2 regions of the Paraburkholderia sp. BL10I2N1 genome follow, and region 1 is predicted to be linked to the other one. Evidence: predicted binding sites of a transcription regulator. Region 1 holds the regulator's gene; the other holds the start of a gene.
What was found. The regulator FNR, encoded in region 1, switches genes on or off when oxygen is low (the NO sensors DNR and NnrR bind a similar motif). The targets are predictions, from matches to a motif close to TTGATNNNNATCAA.

Region 1 (9,830 bases):
CCGCAATCGCCTGCTCGAAACGCTGCATCCACTCCTGTATCGGCGTGCCGGCCCCACTTGCATCGGCCGCCTTCTTGCACTGCGTGGTCCAGGCCGACTGCCAGCCTTGCAGCGCCTCGCGCATGTCGTCGCCGAACGCGGTCTGGTTACGCACCGCGGAGCCCAGCGCCTCCTGCCAGATGCTGGTGCTGGCCGTCAGGTAATCCTGCAACATCGACTGGCAGGCAGCGTTGTATTCGTTCAGGTCTTTGGATCGGCTCGAGGCTTCCTGCAGTTTCCTGATCGCAGCGAGGTCACGATTGATCCGCTGCGTCTGGAACGCGCACCCATCGCGGCGGCCCTCCAGCCCGAAGGTGACCATCCGTAGCGCCAGGTCGAGATTCGCGCGATAGAGATCGAATGAAGCGTTGAGTTCAGTCGCCATGATGAGCTCCTTTCGACGGCGAAAAGTCGTGGAATTCCCGCAGCAGCAGTTCCTGACCAGTGTAGTCCAACCTTAGCCCTGCTCATTGACCTCCATCAAGCAGCGTTCCGCCAGCGGGCGGTTGATCTGTGTCAAGGCTCGCAACTACCGCACTCATAGACTCCAGATGACGTCGATACCCGTCATCCTGTTCATTACCGGAGTTGCCGCAATGAGCTACAAAAGCATCGCTGTTCATCTCGACACGAGCGAACGTGCCCACCCGCGACTCGAACTCGCCCTGCAGATCGCCAAACACTTCGACGCCCATCTCACGGGCGTGTTTTCGGTGTTCACGCCCGATCCGCGCTCGTTCTATGTCATGGCGGGCACGGCTGCGTACTACCCCGACCACGAAGCCCAGCGGCATGAGCGGCGTGCGGCAATCGAGCGCCTGTTTCGCGCCGAAGCCACGCGCGCCAGGATCGCCGCCGACTGGATCACCACGGACGAGTACGCGAACATCGCTGTTCCGCGCATCGCCCGCTGCACCGACCTGATCGTTGCCGGTCAGGACGATCCGAATGATCCCGAGGCTTATGTCGGCGAGCATTTCCCGGAAGACCTTGTCATGTCGGCCGGGCGTCCGGTGCTGTTCGTTCCTTACGCAGGCAGCTTCGCGTCGACGGGGGCACGCGTGACCGTCGCGTGGGACGGCAGCCGCGAAGCCACGCGTGCGGTTCACGACGCGCTGCCCTTCATGCAGCACGCAAAACTGACGACGATCGTCACCATCAACGGGGCAAAAGACGAGCCGCCCGGCAGCCGGATTCCCGGCGCCGATATCGCGGCGGTCGTAGCGCGCCACGGGGTCAACGTCGAAGTCAGGGACATCACCGTGTCGCCGGGCGCATCGATCGGCGAGGCCCTGCTGTCGCACGCGGCCGACCACGGAAGCGACCTGCTGGTGATGGGCGCGTACGGTCACGCCCGCTGGCAGGAACTGGTGATGGGCGGCGCGACCCGCTCGGTGCTGAAGTCGATGACGGTGCCCACGCTGATGTCGCACTGACACGCCTCAAGCGAACGCGAACGCTGCCCGTTCTGGACGCTGGTTCGTCGAACCGCTTGAACCAGATCAGCACAGGACGGCCGTTCGCTACCCATGATGGATTCACATACAGCTCATCCCGGCGAGGCACGCCATGTACAGAAACATTCTGGCTCCCATCGATGGCAGCGAACCATCCGTCCTGGCTTTCTCTGCTGCCCTGAAGCTGGCCCGGGAGACGGGCGCGGCGGTATAGCCGCTTTACGTCGTCGATGTCCCATTGATGACCTACGACGTGCCGGGCTACGACCCGTCGTATGCACGCGACGCCCTGTTTCAGTAAGGCACGCATGTGACGAAAGAAGCACTTGCCCGGATGAAACGCGAAGGCGTGACTGGGACGCCGCGGATCATCGAGGTCGAACAAGTCGGCGGCGACATCGCGCGGCACATTCTGCGGGCCGCCTCCGACCTGCACACCGATCTCGTCGTGATAGCCACGCACGGTCGCCGCGGTGTTCAGCGGTTTGTGCTCGGCAGCGTCGCGGAGCGCTTTCTGCGCATTGCGCACTGCCCTGTCCTTTTGGTACCGGCGCATTGCACGCCCACGGCAGATGCCGACAGCGACGCGGCTGCCGTCGCGGCGAAGGAGCTGTCATGAACTACCGGACGCTCCTCGTTCATCTCGACGACAGCAGTCACAGCGACGCACGCGTCGAATTCGCGCTCGATCTGGCACGTAAGGACGACGCGCACCTGATCCGCCGCTATGCCTTTTGCCGCCAGGACCTGGTCAGGCCGGTCTTCACCAAGGAACCAGGTGCGAGAGCCTGCGCCTCGCGATCATCGATGAGCGCAAAAGACGGGCATCTCTCTTTGATTTAGCTGACGCGTCTTTTAAAGACGCGCCACATTGAGTTCCGCTCGCAGTCTTACAGACCTGAAGGGATCGGCTCGACGTCCGGATCGTGCCGGACGAGCAATACGGGCAGATCAGTCGTCCGGACGAAAGACTCGGCAACACTACCCATAAGCGTCCGCCGCCAGCCGCGGCGTCCGTGGGTGCCCATCACGACGAGATCGGCCTCGCATTCGTCGGCCGCGCGGCTGAGAACGCCGGCGATGTCTTCGCCCCAGGAATCGATCACACGGGCGACGCCGCGTACGTGAGCTTGCCGGAAGCATTCGTCTGCGTCCTGGAGCGCCGCCGTTGCTGCGTCGGTTGCCACGGTGCCGGTCGGCAGTACGTCGACAAAAGCGGGGCCGAGATCTGTAAGTTGAGTTGCGTGCGGCACGACGCAAATAGCCGTCACCGTGGCATCTGCCGCCTGCGCCAGCTTCACCGCTTCCTCGAGCGCAAGCTGCGCAGCCGGACTGCCGTCGATTGCGGCGAAGATTCGCTTGTACATGAACGCCTCCTGGACTCGCGCCCTTTTCCCATGATGGCGAGGCCGTCGCGGCCCTGCCCGAGCACTCAGTCTGCCGTGCAGCATCGACGTGACGTTTGACAAGAATCAACCGCTGCTCTGGTTGTCATTGGATGTCGCGGGCGCACGCCAGATGCATCCCGTACCGGCAGCAGACGCCTGAAGGGGGCAGAATTGGAACGACCATGCCACAATTGGGGTCGCGCAACGGGCGAAGGGGCTCAACCATGACAAAGGTGCTGATAGCCGACGACCACACGCTGGTGCGCGATGGCCTGCGGCATATCCTGCAGAATGCAAGCGGCTTCGAAGTGATCGGTGAGGCGAACGATGGAACGAGCACGATCGCACTGATTCGCGATATGGAAGCCCACGTGCTGGTACTCGATCTGTCGATGCCCGGCCGCAACGGCGTCGAGCTCATCAAGCAGATCAAGGACGAAAAGCCTGCCTTGCGCATCCTCGTGCTGACCATGCATGCGGAACAGCAATATGCGGTACGCGCGTTCAAGGCCGGCGCATCCGGCTATCTGACGAAGGAAAGCGCCAGCGCCGAACTGGTCTCGGCGGTCACCAAGGTCGTGAGCGGTGGCATTTACGTCAGCCTTGCGATGGCGGAGCAGTTCGCGCAGAGTCTGAACGAACCGGTCGATACGTTGCCGCATCAGCGTCTGTCAGACCGCGAATTCGACGATTTCCGACGCATTGCGGCTGGCCAGACGATCTCCGAAATCGCCCAGGAGCCGTGTGTCAGCGCGAAGACGGTCAGCACCTACAAGACGCGCATCCTTGAAAAGATGCAGATGCCGCACGAAGCCGCGCTTGTGCGCTACGCGCTGCGACACAGCTTTTTGGTGACGAGGACGAGATCTGACCGGGGCGCCGTTCTGCTTCCGTTTTCTGCGACACGGAGAAGTGGCACACACCCGCCTGATTCGACAGAGGTCATGGCAAGGTTCTTACGCTTCATGCTGCATGCAGGTCAGCCTTCGTTTGTAAAAGCGCCCTGCCGCACGTCAGAAATTCCCTACTTCACATCAGCAGATCCTACGCGATTCTCCGTGAACGCTAATTTCGCATGACCTGCGCGTCGACAATACTGAAATCGACAGCCAGCCAGATTCGATGTCAATGGCCGGTAGACAACGCGGGAGACACCTCATGCGCCCTGTTCATTTTCTCACCAGGCAGGAAATCTTCGACCACGTAGTCGAACACCTTTTTGATCAGCGGCGCGCTGCGTTGCTCCCGAAGGGCGGCGCAGCATATCGGTGATCGTGCGGTGGGTGTCCGACTGGCAGCTTTACCCGTCCTGCCGACTACACCTCTTCGATGGAGGGGGTGCCGGTCCGGTACCTGATCGGGCCGGCACTCGGTCACCCCGCTGATATGGACGCCGGAATTACCGCGCTGCGCAAGGCGCTGTTGCGGACGAGGATCAACGTCTACGACGAATCTACCGTGACTCTGTTGAGCTGCCTGCAAAACGTCGATGACTTGTTCGGCGTCTGTGAATGGCACGACAGACTGCTGTCGATTGCCAGGGAATATGGATTGAGCGCCGAATTAATCCGTCGCGCGGCATAACTATCCGTGGTTTCAGAGGGTCGGGCTCGTCGTCGCGTAGGATTTTCCCTACACGTCTTCCGCGACGCCTACCTGAACTTCATACACGGACGATTTAATTTTGAGACAACACCGACCATACTGAAACGCATGACTTGCGACACAACCGATGCAACGCAGAAGGTCTTTCTGGTCGAAGACTCGCTCGCCATCCGGCACCGGATGATTTCGCGAAGCCTGCATGGCGATCAGAGCGCACGACATCTTCGACAAGACCAGCGAGTTCCTGCTGGCCCGCGACACGATCAAGAAATTTGCGCGCAAGCGGGCTCGCATGCGCCACTCAGGAAAGAGGAGCACATCATGTCTGACGTTGCCCAATACCCCGTCGCCGCGCCAGTTGTCCGGATCGCGCCGCCCATGCCGCGCGCCCTCAATGGAACGTCCTCTGCAACTGCGGTAAATCGGCCGACCTCGCGCTGCTCCAGTTGCGCCATGCGCGCCGTCTGCCTGCCGCAGGGCCTCTCGCCCCTTGACCTTCAGCGCCTCGACGCGATCATCTGCTCGACGCGCATGGTCAGGCAGGGAGAGGCGCTCTATCGCACGGGCGATGCTTTCCAGAGCATGTATGCGGTGCGTGCAGGGTCGTTCAAGACCGTCGTCATGCATCGCGACGGACGCGAGCAGGTGACCGGCTTTCATCTCGCGGGCGACGCACTCGGTCTGGATGGCGTGAGCACAGGCCATCACAGCTTCGATGCGATTGCCATCGAAGACAGCAACGTCTGCATCATCCCGTTTCACCTGCTCGAATCGTTGTGCCGGGAGGTCAAGGGAATCCAGCAGCACGTGCACCGGATGATGAGCAGCGAGATCGTCCGGGAATCCGTCCTGATGCTGCTGCTGGGCACGATGTCGGCCGAGCAGCGTGTCGCGGCCTTCCTGCTCAATCTTTCGACCCGGCTCAGGGCTCGCGGCTACTCGTCGGCGGAGTTCAACCTGCGGATGACGCGCGAGGAAATCGGCAGCTACCTCGGCATGAAACTCGAAACCGTCAGCCGCATGTTCTCGAAATTCCAGCGTGAGGGGCTGGTCGATGCGCGCGGCAAACAGATTCGCATCCTCAACCCTGACGGACTGGAGCGTGTCTGACCGGATGCGCCCTGTCACAAACGGCGACATGAGGTGGCAAGATGCGGAGCGTTCAGATGCGCTATCCGGACGACGGGACGGCCGCCCGTTTTTGCGTCACCTCAGCAACGTTCCCCTGGACGGCGCCGGATCGGATAATTCCATCTCGCCTGGCAGCGCCGGGCTGCCATCGAATACCATCGCACGCATCGCTCGTCTTACGTCGCCGGTTGACCTGCACAGAACTGGATCCCTCACCACCGGCGCGACAATGAGTGCGGTCGCGTGCAGTCGCAGGCGCCGATTTCAGCGCGAGACGGACGCCGTGCCTTGACCTGGGTCAGGTGTGTCGTGCCTCAATCTGACAGGATAAACCGGTTACCTGAAACTGATCGGCCTGGCTCTCAAGAGCGATCTGTCACAGGGTAGTCCGTCACGCGGGAGGCTTGAATGAAAACAACGCCCTACATGGCAGCATGATCCGTATCGGAACAGCAACTCGATCCACACGCCAGCCTTGAAGAGAAGCTGCGCTTTGCGTTGCGGTACGCCGTGCTCGCGCCGTCCAGCCACAATACGCAACCTTGGCATTTCATCGTCGACGGCGACGCTATCACGCTGTGTGCCGACCGCCTGCGCGCCCTGTCTGTCGTTGATCCGTTCGACCGCGAACTGATCATCAGCTGCGGCGCAGCGCTTTTCAATCTGCGCGCCGCATTGAGTCACCTGGGGCTTGCCTATGCCATCACTTTGTTCCCGTCGTCCGCCGATCCGGATGTCCTCGCGCATCTGAAGATCGTGCCCGACGGACATTGTGACGCCACGCTGGCGCCGCTATTCGAGGCGATTGCCAGGCGCGTCACCAACCGTGCGGCATTCTCCAGTGAACCCGTGTCGCCCGACGTCCAGCAAAGGCTGCGCGAAGCTGGCATGGCCGAGGGTGCCGACGTCATCTGCATCGATGCGGTGGGCGAGCGCGAGCGTATCGCCGAGCTCATCGCCGAAGCAGACCTCGTGCAGTTCCACGACCCACGCTTTCGACGTGAACTGGCGAGCTGGATTCACTCAAGCCGCCGCGAGGATGGTATGCCGGCGCTGTCGGCCGGCCTTCACGTGCTTCAGGACGTCGCGGCGCCGTTGGTCGCGCTGGCGATTCGCACGTTCGACCTGGGTGACGGAATGGCGGCGACGCACCGGTCGCTGGTTACGGGTTCGCCGCTCTTTCTGTGCCTTGCAACGGGCGTCGATGACGCGCCCGCGTGGCTGGCAGTCGGCCAGGCACTGGAGCGTGTGCTGCTGACAGCAGTTATTGAGGGATTGAGCGCCTCATATCTCAATCAACCGATCGAAGTCGATACCTTGCGCGACAGGCTACTCGCAACACCCGGTCTCGACACGATGCCACAACTGCTTCTGCGTATCGGTCGAGGAACGCCGGTGGAACATTCGCCACGCCGCCCGTTGGCGACCGTGATGTCGTAACGATGTGACCTGCTGGATGTTTATCCTGATCCGACGCCTCCCGCCCAGGCGCAATCTCCCACGCAAAAGCTGAAAAACCGCCATGCAGACGTACGGGCTTGCCGTCGGCTTTTTTCATCGTCTGCCTGACCACATGTTCGATCCTGGTCCGGTGCGCATCAAATGCGGTCAGCAGATCGCTCCTCCTCGCGCACAACAGTCTCATTGACATGTGTCAACGACACGGATCACGACTCCCGTACACTCGGTTCAAGACCTGTTCGGGGAGTGTGTTTCATGAACGCCCTTCAAAGCACCTGCGTCAACTTCGGTATCGTTAGCCTGCTCGTCGCGGCGAGCAACACGGTGCTGGCTCAATCTGAACCGTCGGCGCTGATTGACCAGCACCATTGCATGTTCTGCCACACCAATGACGCCCCTTTTCTTGCGCCCTCCTTCCAGCAGATCTCCGAACGCTATCGCAAGGCGCCGAACGCACGGGTCATGCTCGAAAACAAGCTGCGGCTCGGTGGCAAGGCCCATTGGGGCGATATCGCGATGCCCCTGCCGGCCGATCGCGGCGGACCGATAACGCCCGAGGACGCCCACACACTGATCATATGGGTACTGAGTCAATAACATCCTTGCCGCAGAGCAGAGTCATCGTGTGCAGCCCAAAGCGACTGGAGAACATCATGCGCATTACGGTCCATCTCGATACGTTTGACAGGGTCCATCCCTGCGCATATGCCATTCTCTGGCTCGATGACAAGACTCACAAATGGTCCCGCGAGGGTCACTTCGGCCTTGAGCTTCCCGAATGGGGCACCTGGTCGACCGACTCCGGCAACACGTTGATTCGCGCCCCGCACGACATGCGCTCCCTATGCATGCTCGACGGACTGGACATGCGCGGCGCAAGCGGACCATTCGAGGGCGAAACGGGCGCCGCGCACTGGCGCGGCGACGAAGGTCTGCTGCGCGCGGAGGGGCACTGGCATGTGCAGTGCATCGATCACGATCCGGCCGACGCTGAACATAGCGTATTTGCGGACGATGACCTCGGATAACCCACGCCAATCGTCCACACTTTCTGTCAAAGTGGGTTGATATTATGAGTCTGACTGTCAACCTTGACGGAGTCCGGCACGCGTACGGTCTCTGTTTCGTGCGCGCACCGTGGGCGTATTTCACCCGCCTGCCACTCCACCATCAATGCGGCGACCGCTGGGACCTGTCACCCTACGAAACGCACGCCGGTGAGCCATACGACGACAGCGCCGACCAGATCCTGAAGGTTGCTTTCGACGGACCGCTCTTCACCCCGACAAGGGCCGTGACGGCCAGGCATTCAGCGCCCTCGAGATCAATCGCGGCGATGTGCCGTGGCTGCGCACCGAAAGCTTCGTCGGCGGCCCACCTATTCATATCCCGGCCGGTGCGACGCTTGACTCGTTTCTGGAATCCGTTGAACTGTCGGGTGGGCACGTATTCGCTCCGCTGGGCTGGGGCGATCTGGCGCTTGCGCCGTGGCTTCGCAACGTTGGATCTTGATGTACGGATGACCCGAATTGCAGAGGTGCCGTATTGGTCGCCCCAAGGTCATCCCAGCATCCGTTTCTCGCCACTACGCCGCGATGGTCATTCAACTCGAAGTCCGTGCCGAGCGTCGGATTGTGCAGCTTAACGAATTCCGTGTCGTCGATCACGATGAAGCCGTTTTCGGCGTAGATGTCCTCGATGCGCCCTGTTTCATCTTCGGCCAGCCGAACAGGCTTGCGTCGTCGAGCCCAATGATGGTCACTGCCTGATAGGTGCCGTCGCGCAGCTTGACAAGCGCGGCACCTGAATAAAGCGGCACTGCATATTTGACGCCGTCGATGCTGCGCACCGCATCGAGCACATAGTCCGACATGCCGATGCTGCTGGCAATCGTCTGCACCGCCGGATCCATCACCCAGATGAGCAGCTTGAACGCGAGACGGAGAATGCCGTTCATGGCTTCAGTTTGCCAAAGGAAATGCGCGCGCGGCTTGCGCGGCGCGAACTCATGGCCGGTCCGTGGGCCGCGGATTGAGCATGAACGCAAGGCACGCCACACCAATGCCAGCGATGATCACGCCGTACCGCGTCAGACTATCCAAGTCGAACAGCAGGCCGCGAATCGCAGTCACCATCCCGCCCAGCGAGACAAATACGGCAACAGCTGCTATGACGATCCTGTGTTCCGCGCGTATCATGGTTTTCTCCTTTTCGGCGCTGCGGAACGCGCCGTATGCCGTGAGGAGAAGACTGAACTCGCGCCCCCGGATTCCATTTGACATAGGTCAGCCGTCGCACACGCTCCCGCCGCGCCCGTTCCATTTAAAGTGCTTGTCGTCCTTCCCGCACCAGCAGTACGGGGCACGTCGAAAATCTGACAAAGCGCTCGGCGACGCTACCGATCACCATTCGCCGGATGCGGCGCCGGCCGTGCGTGCCAAGCACGACGAGGTCTGCCCCGATACGTTCCAGCGTGCGTTGCAGACAACTGGCAACGTCCTCGGAGAGTCCCTCAGTCTCGACGATCTCTGCGTCGCCGGCGACGTCGTGCTGCGCCATCTGCGCGCGTGCATCTGCAAGTACGCGCTCGCCGTCGCTACGCATCGCCCTCGTCAACGCGAGCGGGTCATATTCGCCCGCATAGGCAAACGTCGTGGAACTCTCCAGCACATAAACTGCAGTGATCTTCCCCTGCGACACGGATGCCATACTAATGGCTTCCGCAAGCGCGCGCTTCGAGGATTCGCTA
Region 2 (9,830 bases), 2.3 Mb from region 1:
GTTATAGCGTCACGTCCGCACGCTTCAGCTTCAGACATGACTAACGGGGAACACCTGGGGAGAACACCTGTATGGACCGCCTGCAGGCGATTGAAGTTTTCACACGCGTAGTCGAGACGAACAGCTTTTCGAAAGCCGCGGAACTGCTCGACCTGCCTCGCGGATCGGTGAGCACGCTGATTCAGGGCCTTGAGCAACAACTGGGCGTCCGCCTGTTGAACCGGACTACGCGGCAGGTCAGCGTCACCGAAGACGGCGCGCTTTACTATGAACGCTGCATCCGGGTCCTCGCGGAACTCGCGGATGCAGAGTCGTCGCTGTCGAACAAGCGGCAGAACCCGACCGGGACGGTTCGCGTCGATACCTCGGGCACGCTCGCGAGAACGCTGCTGCTGCCCGCGCTGGACGAGTTCTACCGCACCTATCCGCATATCGACGTGCGGCTGGGGCTGGCCGACCGGAACATCGACCTGATTCAGGACGGGGTCGACTGCGTGATCCGGATGGGCGCGCTCGAAGAGTCGAGCCTCGTCGCGCGTCGCATCGGCAGCGCGCGGATCACCACGTGCGCGTCGCCTGCCTATCTGGAAGAGCACGGCACGCCAGCCACGCTCGAAGACCTCAAGCAGCATCGTGCGATCAACTACGTGTCCGCACGCTCAGGCAAGACGTTTCCGTTCGAATTCGACGTGAATGGCGAGATCGTGAGGATATCGCTGGATGGCGCGCTCGCCGTGAACGACGGGACGGTCTATATCTCAGCGGGCGTGCATGGGTTTGGCATCATCCAGCCGTCGCGGTTCATGGTGGCCGACCTGATCGCGCGCGGCGAATTGACGGAAATCCTGACGACTTATCACGCCCCGCCCACTCCGTTGTCGATTGTTTATCCGCACCGCCGCCATCTGAGCTCGCGCGTACGCGCGTTCACCGATTGGGTGACCGAACTGGCGCATCGCAATCCCGATCTGAGCCTCTGAGCGACAGGCGCGATCTCCCAGCCTGCGCACGGCGTTGGCACGAGTCGAACCGCCTTTGATGCAGGTCAAGTCGTTGCGCGCGAAAGCACCGATCATGACGCTACGGGCCCGGGTTGGCGAGACGTCGTCGTCGGCAAGCTTTCTTCGGGGAAGGCGCTTCACCTTCGTCGTGCGCGCAGCGCAATTGCGCCCACCGCCCAGACGAACGATCGCAGCCAACGAACGCAGCCAGGGCCTGTCGGTGCTTCCGGCGATTCATAGGGTGTGTGGCGTCACAGGCCTTTACGTCGCGCGGGCAACGCCGGTCGGGAGATTTGCAGCAGCACACTTGTTCGAGGTGACCGATGGGCGTCGGCATGCAGATTGTCTACCTCGGGTTCGCCGGGTCCAACCAGCTCGAAGCCGAAGCCGGCGCGCAGTTCGTACGCCTCGAGCGCTTCGGAAAGCTCATCTCGGGCTGTCATCTCGCGATCGAAGCGTGTGGCTTCCGCTCGGGAAACCGTCTTTACGATGCAAGGCTCGACCTGATTACGCGCGGGAATGATCTGATTCCGGTCGAGCATTGCACAGATGAGGACCCGCGCGTCGCGCTGCGCGCGGCCTTCGATGCAGCGGTGCGATGGCTCGAACAGCCGTCCGCGGATGGCGGACTGGCAGACACACTGAACAGGCCCGCCAGACCCGTGTCCCGCGATGCATCTTCGGATCGGCTGGCTAGTCTGACCCAACGTGGGGAGACCAACATGTACGAACATATCCTGGTTGCACTGGACTGCAGCGAATCTTCGAAACGCGCCCTGGGCGAAGCCATTCGCATGGCGCAGCTCGCGCACGGCAAGGTTACGGCGGTCTACGTCGTGGACAGCTCCACGACGTTCGCCTATGCGGGCGAGTTTGACCCGCTTGCCTTGACGAGGGCGTTGCGGATCGACGGCGAGCGGGTGCTCGAGGAGGCTCGCAAGCTGATGGCCGGGCAGGGCGTGGCGGGTACGGCGCAGGTTGTGGAGACCGACGGTCTTTCCGAGGACGTCGCCAGTTGCCTGCGGCGCGAGGCGCAACGTGTCGGCGCCGATCTCGTCGTGCTCGGCACGCATGGCAGGCGGGGCGTGCGGCGCATGGTGATTGGCAGCGTCGCTGAGCGTTTCGTCAGGTTCTCGACGTGCCCCGTCCTGCTGGTGCGTGAAGTGCAGCCGGCACTTTGAGACAAAACAGAGTCCCCGGACCGTGTTGACATTGACGCGCAGACACCTCGTTGAGTCCTGGCGTCAAACGCCGTCCTTTTTGCAGGCAGGGCCGGTTATGCGACGTCGTCGTCCGCGAACACGCCGTGTTCCGCTACGGCAGCGTCCGGATCGACGCATTGCACGTGCCAGTGTCCCTGTTCGTGCACGGGCCCCTGGTTGCCGCACCAGTCAGCCGTCCCCGTTTCACCTTCGAATGGGCCATGCTGGCCGCTCATGTCCAGTCCGTCGAGTATGCACAGGGGGCGCGTGTCGTGTGGCGCGCAGATGAACGTGTTGCCGTGGTCCACGATCCACGCGCCCCATTCGGGCAGATCGAGTCCGACATGACCCTCGCGGGACCATTTATGTGCCTCCACATCCACCCAGAGGATGGCGTACGCGCGAGATGAACGGTAATGCGCATGGTCTTGCTCCAGTTGCCGTGCCCGCAGGCAGGCTGCGGCCGTGATGTCACTGACTCAGAACCCACACGATCAGCGTATGGGTGTCTTCAGGCGTAATCGGGCCGCCGCGGTCGGCGGGAAGCGGCATCGCCGTGTCGCCCCAATGCGCCTTGCCGCCGAGCCTCAGCTTGTTTTCGAGCATGAGGCGCGCATTGGGCACCTTGCGATAGCGCTCGGCGATCTGCTGGAACGACGGGGCGAGGAACGGGGAGTCGGTCGTGTGGCAGAACATGCAGCGATGACTGTCGATCAGCGCCGCTGGTTCAGTTTGAGCAGGCGCCGGGTTGCTCGCGGTGACGAGCAACCCGACGATGCTGAAAGCGACGTACGTGCTTTGAAGGACCCTCACGAAACACACTCCCGGACAGGTTTTCGTTCAGTGTACGGGCGGCGTGTATTGCGTCGTTGATCCATGTCAACGCGATCGACCTGGATGCACCTACTGCCAGCGCGGGCGCCGCTTGCGGGCCGAAACTGACCCTCTGCGCACCCCATGACAGGCACAAGATCATCTGGCGCCGAGGAGCGATTGATCCCGGTCAAGCGTGCCCCGGTACCACGTCTTGCAGTGCAGCACAGGCGGGCTATGCTGTATGAAGGCGCACGTCGCGCGTGGCGACGGCGGCCTCGCCATGCAGCGTGCCGGTGTCCGGGCCGAACCGCTGCCGCGTCACAGGGCCACGCATAGCGCGAGGCGAGTGTCATGCATATTCATTTTCCGCCGGAAATGCCAGAGTATTGCGCGAGGGATCTGGTGGTTGCCTTTACGGCTGTGGTGGACGGCAAGCGGGTTCAATGCGCCGTGACGGCAGAGGCGCTTGAAGATCATTTCGGCGCGGCGTCGCTGCGTGAGGACGATCTGCTCAGCGCGTTCGAAGCACACCGGTCCGCAATCGAACATTCGGCTGAGCGGATGTTGAAGGAAGTCGAAGGCAAGCCGGTGCTTCTGCATAGCGGGTTTTTCAGGTTCTGCCAGTGAATCTTCCAGGTCGGTGGCCGCGGACGCTGGCGCAGCGCCTTTCTGGCGTGCGGACAAACCGTTAAGGCAGGCCGTTCAGGAGGTGAACGATGCGTGCGATGGTATTCGACGGCAACTCGACGCCGCGCTGCTCCTCGCCCCGGTGGGCGCGCTGGTGCCCGTTGCGCTCAAGGCGGAGGCGAAGGGCGGCATCGTCGTGTGCGGCGGAATTCACATGAGCGACATTCTGTCGTTTCCATACGCATTTTTGTGGGGCGAGCGGCACGTCGTACCCACGGCAGCGATAACCCGTGCGCCGTGGCGGTTCGGCGCGGATCTGCTTTCGTCTGACTCTGCCTCGCTAGGTCTGGCCTGCCAATGCGTATAAGCATATAACGTGCGCGCGGGAGGGTCGCCCTTTCGTCTGGCTTCCCGCTATTTCGCCGGCTTCCGTGCAGAACGGGTGGCCCGCCTTGATCCTGGTCAACCCTGTGGCGTTCGACGTCTCGCAGACTAGAATTCCCTTATGCGGCGCTGGAATCCGCGCTAACAACAGGAGCGGGCGTAAGCCCAGGAGGCGGTCATGTACAAACGAATCTTCACCGCGATCGACGGCAGTGAATCCGCGCAGCGCGCGCTCGACGAGGCCGTGAAGCTGGCGCAGGTGACGGACGCCACGGTGACGGCTGTTTGCGTCGTGCAGCATGCGGCGAAACTCGTGGACGTGGGTGCCGGTTTCGTCGACGAGCCGCCCACCACAGCGGCGAGCGAGGCAGCCACGGCGGCGCTCGAACAAGCGGAAGAACGCTTCAGGCAGGCTCGCGTGAAAGGCGTCGCCCGCGCGGTCGACGCCTGGGGCGAAGACGTCGCCAGCGTGCTGAGCCGTGCGGCCGACGAATGCGAGGCCGACCTGATCGTGATCGGTACGCATGGCCGGCGCGGCTGGCGCCGGATGCTGCTGGGGAGCGTTGCGGAATCATTGGTGCGGATGACTGAGGTGCCTGTATTGCTGGTGCGGCACGATCCGGATGCCGAGTACATTCCTTCCGGCCTGTAAGGGGTTGGGCGAGAGAGGACGGTCAAGCTCGCCTTGCCTGCCGGTGGCTCAGGATTAAAAGCTGGCAAAAGAAACGCCCGGAAGCCGGGCGCCAGAAATTGCACGGGGATTTGCTCCGCGCAAAGCCTCCCTTTGGCGGCGTGCCTGCGGCGGAGCTAGTGCGACATCAGCACCGGCACGGTCATCGACTGCAGCACTTTGCGGGTCGCGCCGCCCATCACCCGTTCCTGCCACCGGGCGTGACCGTACGCGCCCATCACCAGCAGGTCGCTTCCGTCGTCGGCCACGTGCGACAGCAGGGCCTCGCCGATCGATGCGTCCGGCGCCACGGTGATGTCCCTGACTTCGACCTTGATCCCATGGCGCGCCACGACCGCCGCGATATCGGTGCCAGGAATCCGGCTGCCGGGCCGCTCGTCTTTCGCACCGTTGACCGTGAGGATCGTCGTCTGTTTCGCGTGCTTCATGAGCGGTAGCGCGTCGTGGACAGCACGCGTGGCTTCGCGGCTGCCGTCCCACGCCACTGTTACGCGCGCGCCCGTCGACGTAAAGCTGCCCGTATATGGCACGGCCAGCACAGGACGCCCGGTCGACATCACCAGGTCTTCGGGGAAATGCTCACCGACATAAGCGTCGGGATCGTCCGGGTCGTCCTGGCCGGCAACGATGAGATCGGCGCAACGCGCGAGGCGCGGAACCGCGACGTTGGCGAAGTCGTCCGTGCTGATCCAGTCGGCCTCGATCTTTGCGCGCGCGGTTTCGGCGCGAAACAGGCGCTCGATCGCGGCGCGGCGCTCATGCCGCTGGCTTTCGTGATCGGGGTACTACGCAGCCGTGCCCGCCATGACATAGAACGAGCGCGGATCGGGCGTGAAGACCGCGAATATCCCTGTGAGATGCGCGTCGAAGCGCTTTGCGATCTGCAGGGCGAATTCGAGTCGCGGATGGGCACACCGACTTGTGTCGAGATGAACAGCGATGCTTTTGTAGCTCATTGCGGCAACTCCGGTAATGAACAGGATGATGGGAATCGACGTCATCTGGAGTCTATGAGGACCGCAGTTGCAAGGCTTGACACAGATCAACCGCCCGCTGGCGGAACGCTGCTTGATGGAAGTCAATGAGCCGGGCCAAGGTTGGACTACACTGGTCAGGAACTGCTGTTGTCGGAACCCCGCGACTTTCTCGCCGTTGAAAGGAGCTCATCATGGCGACTGAACTCAACACTTCATTCGATATCTATCGCGCGAATCTCGACCTGGCGCTACGGATGGTCACCTTCGGGCTGGAGGGCCGCCGCGATGCGTGCGCGTTCCAGACGCAGCGGATCAATCGTGACCTCGCTGCGATCAGGAAACTGCAGGAAGCCTCGAGCCGATCCAAAGACCTGAACGAATACAACGCTGCGTGCCAGTCGATGTGGCAGGATTACCTGACGGCCAGCACCAGCATCTGGCAGGAGGCGCTGGGCTCCGCGGTGCGTAACCAGACCGCGTTCGGCGACGAGATGCGTGAGGCGCTGCAAAGCTGGCAGTCGGCCTGGACCACGCAGTGCCAGAAGGCGGCCGACGTAAGTGGGGCCGGCACACCGATACGGGAGTGGATGGAGCGTTTCGAGCAGGCGATTACGGGCACGACCCCGGGCGCGATGCCGGAAGGCAACAAGGGTGCCGAACCGACCCAGACAGCCGCAGAGGGCGGGCGGGCGAAGAAGGGGGAGCAGCATGTCGGCTAGACGCGTTGCTTTTGTCACGGGCGGCATGGGCGGACTCGGCGCCGCCATCAGCCGCCGGCTGCACGATGCCGGCATGACTGTCGCGATGTCGCATTCACCACGCAACGACCACATAGCGACGTGGCTCACGCACGAACGCGAGGCCGGCCGCCACTTCCGGTCTTTCGAAATCGATGTGACGGACTTCGGGTCATGCGAGCGCGGCGCGCGGCAGGTGCTGGACGATTTCGGCGCCGTCGATGTGCTGATCAATAACGCGGGCATCACGCGCGACTCGACCTTCGTCAAGATGACGAAGAGCGACTGGGACGCCGTTCTGCGCACCGATCTGGACGCGCTGTTCAACATGACCAAGCCGTTTATCGGCGGCATGATCGAGCGGCATTTCGGGCGGGTCGTCAACATCGGGTCGGTGAATGGTTCGCGCGGCGCGTTCGGCCAGACGAACTATTCGGCCGCGAAGGCGGGCATCCATGGCATGACGAAGTCGCTGGCGCTCGAGGTGGCGAAATATGGTGTGACCGTCAATACGGTCTCGCCCGGCTATCTGGCGACGTCGATGGTTGAATCGGTTCCGAAGGACGTCATGGAAAAGAAGATCCTGCCGCAGATTCCGGTCGGCAGGCTCGGCCAGCCCGACGAGATCGCCGCGCTGATCGCGTTTCTTTGTTCCGATGACGCTGGATTCATCACCGGCGCGGATTTTGCGATCAACGGCGGCATGCATATGTAATGAGGCATGAGATCGTCGATGTGGCGTCCCCCGGCAAGGTGGCGCGCGAGCCGTCGATGCTGAAGACGGTCCGTTCCGGCCGGCTTGATCCGACGCAACTGATCACTCATCGCTTTCATCTGGAAGAAATGGGGAGCGCTTACGATGCGTTCGGTCGCGCGGCGGATACGCATGCGTTGAAGGTCGTAATCCAGGTGCCGGAGACGCCGCGCCGTGCCGGTTACGCGTGTGGCCTTCCCGGTCAACCTCAGGATCGAAACGGGATACGACAGTCAAAGAGTACCTCTTGCCGCAAACGCGTCATGGAATCACGTCGACCGACGACCTTGCACTGGCACGCCTCGCCAAAAGTGCAGCCTGATGTCCTGATTCATGAACGCACGTGGCTGGCACAAACGCCGGAGATGAGCAGATGAATGACGCGTATGAGAGGCGAGCCCTTTTGCTTCATCTGGGAGACGTGCTGGAAGCGATAGCGAGCGTGGCGAATGAAGGCCACGACGTTCGGACCATGCACGAACTGATCTCCGCCAATGCATCCCTTGCCCGATTCACGCTTCTTGCACAGATCTCGCCCGGCATGCGGGCGCGCGAGTTCGTCCAGCGTGCAAGCCGGGCCTTTGCCTCCTGGCCGCGGGAATTGCTGGAACTGGAGTTGAACCGGGCGGAACTGGCGCTGACGGCACAGCAGGCCCTTTTTGCAAACAATCCGAAGGGCTGGAGCGAGTACGTCGCGATGCTGAGCGCGGAGGTTCCCTGGTTCGGCGACGGGATGTCGCTGGCGGAAGCGGCCGTGACCGGTGAAACGGCCGCGGTCGCCGACGAGACTGAGCCCGTCGCGATGGACAGCGACGTCGAAGCGGTTTCAGAGCAGGAGCCGTCGAATGCGGGCGATGTCGAACGCAACAGCGAAACTGACGTGCCAAGGCGTCGCGAAGGCGTGGAGAGCATCGAGCGCATTTATCCGTCCTGGCCCTGGAAAGCGGACAGCTAGCCGCGGCGCCCGCGTATCACTCATTCAGGCCGTTATCGTAAGGAGAGAGCGATGATCGAGGTGACGAACACTTACGACCTGCAGACCGGCGTCGATCTACAGGCTTACGGCGACTGGGCGAAGCGGGCGGCTGCCGCGATCGTCAGGCAGCCGGGTCTGGTCGAATTGCGCGCGAATCGCAATATGCTCGGCACCCCGCAGATTCGCACGACCACCTGCTGGCAATCCGCTAGCGACTGGGCGAAGTTCGCCGACGGCCCCTGGCATGAACTGGAGCAGGAATTCCGGACCTTCGTGACGAATTTCAAGGTCGAGATGTGGGGGCCTTCCCCGGTCCTGCCTGTACCGCTTCGCCCCGATGATGACAATCAGGCGGGCTTTCTCGGCATGTAGACCGCCATTGCTGCGCGCAGGGATGCAAGTCGTTCGCCCGACAGGCGAGACGGGCGTGTCTCATGGCCCGCGCGTTACGCCGGATACGGCGAGCGGCGACACGCTATTTGCCAGTCGTGCCAGCCGGTATGGCCCGCTTGGTACTCTTGCGGCCTGCCGGAGCAGGTGCGCCGCCAGGCGTCATCTCCGATGCGGACGTGGCACTACCTGTCTCGGCCGGCACCGCCGATTGCTTCGCCAGCGTTTCGGACGAACTCTGCGTTACGGCTTGCGCTTTCCTCCATTGTTCTTGAGCGGATGCAGGAAACTGCTGCTGCATGGCAACAGCGATGTCGGAAAGCTGGTGGCTGTAAGAGAGGATCTGTCCGGCCACGGCAGGCGCGATGAGCGTCGGCAAGGCCAGCAACTCTTGCACGTTGTTTGCCGCGAGTGCCTTGTTGAGCAGTTCCTGGTTTTCGGCGAGGCCGAACTTGAGCGCCTCAAGGTTCAGGGCAGTCAGCTTTGCGAAGGCTTCGAGCGACCGGTTCGCCAGACCGAACAGCACGTCGATGCGTGGGTCCTGCGCAGTGGCCAGCGGGTTGGGAGTAGGCGTACTCATCATTGCTCCGTCAGGTGAAACATCGAATGCGGGATTCCCGGATAGAGGGCTGGAACATCGATGCCGGAATCCGGGCCGGACCTAATGAATATATGCGCTTGCCGCGTTGAAACCAACGGTTTGCGCGAGGATCGGCAATTCGTCTTCATTTCGCATGGGCCTGTGCGGGGACGAGGGCTGGACCATCAACGGACAGTGCGATGGAAGCCAATCCCGCGCACGCGGTGGTGAGAGAATCGTTAAGCGTCAAGGAGACATTTCTCATGACTATTTCAGCGAGAGTAACCGAAAGCGGCTGGGACGTTTCCGTCGAGACCAACGAGGTCGCGGGCGGATTCGCCTGCACCATTCATGTCACCCAACGCACGCCGACGAGATTTTCGAACATCAATTTCTCCATGGCGAGGTGTTTTCAACGGAACGCGAGGCGGTGCTCTCCGGCTTGCGCGAAGGCATGCTCTGGCTCGAGTTGAAGATTGCGAAAACCATCCGGCTGTAAGCCCCGGCTTGCGTAACCTGGCTTCGATTGAGCCGTGTGCCCGGCCACCCCGCGATGAAAATTACCCATGATCCGCAGCGGATACTGTTCGCGGTCGATGGAAGTAGCGGGTCGTTGCGGGCGTTGCGCTCAGGCGTCCCGAAACGGCGGAGTGAAGTGCGGACTCTCGCGCAAACGCGCTACCTCACTGGTGCGG

Region 2: a site for FNR is predicted at 4,099-4,112, ahead of B0G77_RS22330 (universal stress protein). Genes of this name have one in related genera too.

Annotation. Positions count from the first base shown of each region.
Region 1 is NZ_SNWA01000002.1:2,426,287-2,436,116, reverse strand. Features, by position in the region: gene B0G77_RS33215 (hypothetical protein) at 1-424, opposite strand, end outside; gene B0G77_RS33210 (universal stress protein) at 636-1,475, shown strand; partial or broken gene B0G77_RS33205 (universal stress protein) at 1,609-2,115, shown strand; partial or broken gene B0G77_RS33200 (universal stress protein) at 2,112-2,270, shown strand; gene B0G77_RS33195 (universal stress protein) at 2,387-2,863, opposite strand; partial or broken gene B0G77_RS33190 (response regulator transcription factor) at 3,109-3,755, shown strand; partial or broken gene B0G77_RS33185 (hypothetical protein) at 4,043-4,468, shown strand; gene fnr (fumarate/nitrate reduction transcriptional regulator Fnr) at 4,868-5,599, shown strand; gene B0G77_RS33175 (nitroreductase) at 6,131-7,060, shown strand; gene B0G77_RS33165 (cytochrome C) at 7,337-7,678, shown strand; gene B0G77_RS33160 (DUF3564 family protein) at 7,735-8,109, shown strand; partial or broken gene B0G77_RS44810 (hypothetical protein) at 8,154-8,593, shown strand; partial or broken gene B0G77_RS33150 (ABC transporter permease) at 8,668-9,038, opposite strand; gene B0G77_RS33145 (DUF2964 family protein) at 9,088-9,279, opposite strand; gene B0G77_RS45630 (universal stress protein) at 9,404-9,830, opposite strand, start outside.
Region 2 is NZ_SNWA01000002.1:97,038-106,867, forward strand. Features, by position in the region: gene B0G77_RS22295 (hypothetical protein) at 1-7, shown strand, start outside; gene B0G77_RS22300 (LysR family transcriptional regulator) at 72-980, shown strand; gene B0G77_RS45570 (universal stress protein) at 1,337-2,182, shown strand; gene B0G77_RS22310 (DUF3564 family protein) at 2,278-2,580, opposite strand; gene B0G77_RS22315 (cytochrome C) at 2,675-2,980, opposite strand; gene B0G77_RS22320 (DUF1488 domain-containing protein) at 3,371-3,646, shown strand; partial or broken gene B0G77_RS22325 (alcohol dehydrogenase) at 3,759-3,941, shown strand; gene B0G77_RS22330 (universal stress protein) at 4,209-4,682, shown strand; partial or broken gene B0G77_RS22335 (universal stress protein) at 4,838-5,677, opposite strand; gene B0G77_RS22340 (hypothetical protein) at 5,890-6,417, shown strand; gene B0G77_RS22345 (beta-ketoacyl-ACP reductase) at 6,407-7,150, shown strand; partial or broken gene B0G77_RS44425 (alcohol dehydrogenase) at 7,201-7,347, shown strand; gene B0G77_RS22355 (hypothetical protein) at 7,563-8,144, shown strand; gene B0G77_RS22360 (hypothetical protein) at 8,196-8,537, shown strand; gene phaP (TIGR01841 family phasin) at 8,641-9,135, opposite strand; gene B0G77_RS44430 (hypothetical protein) at 9,242-9,634, shown strand.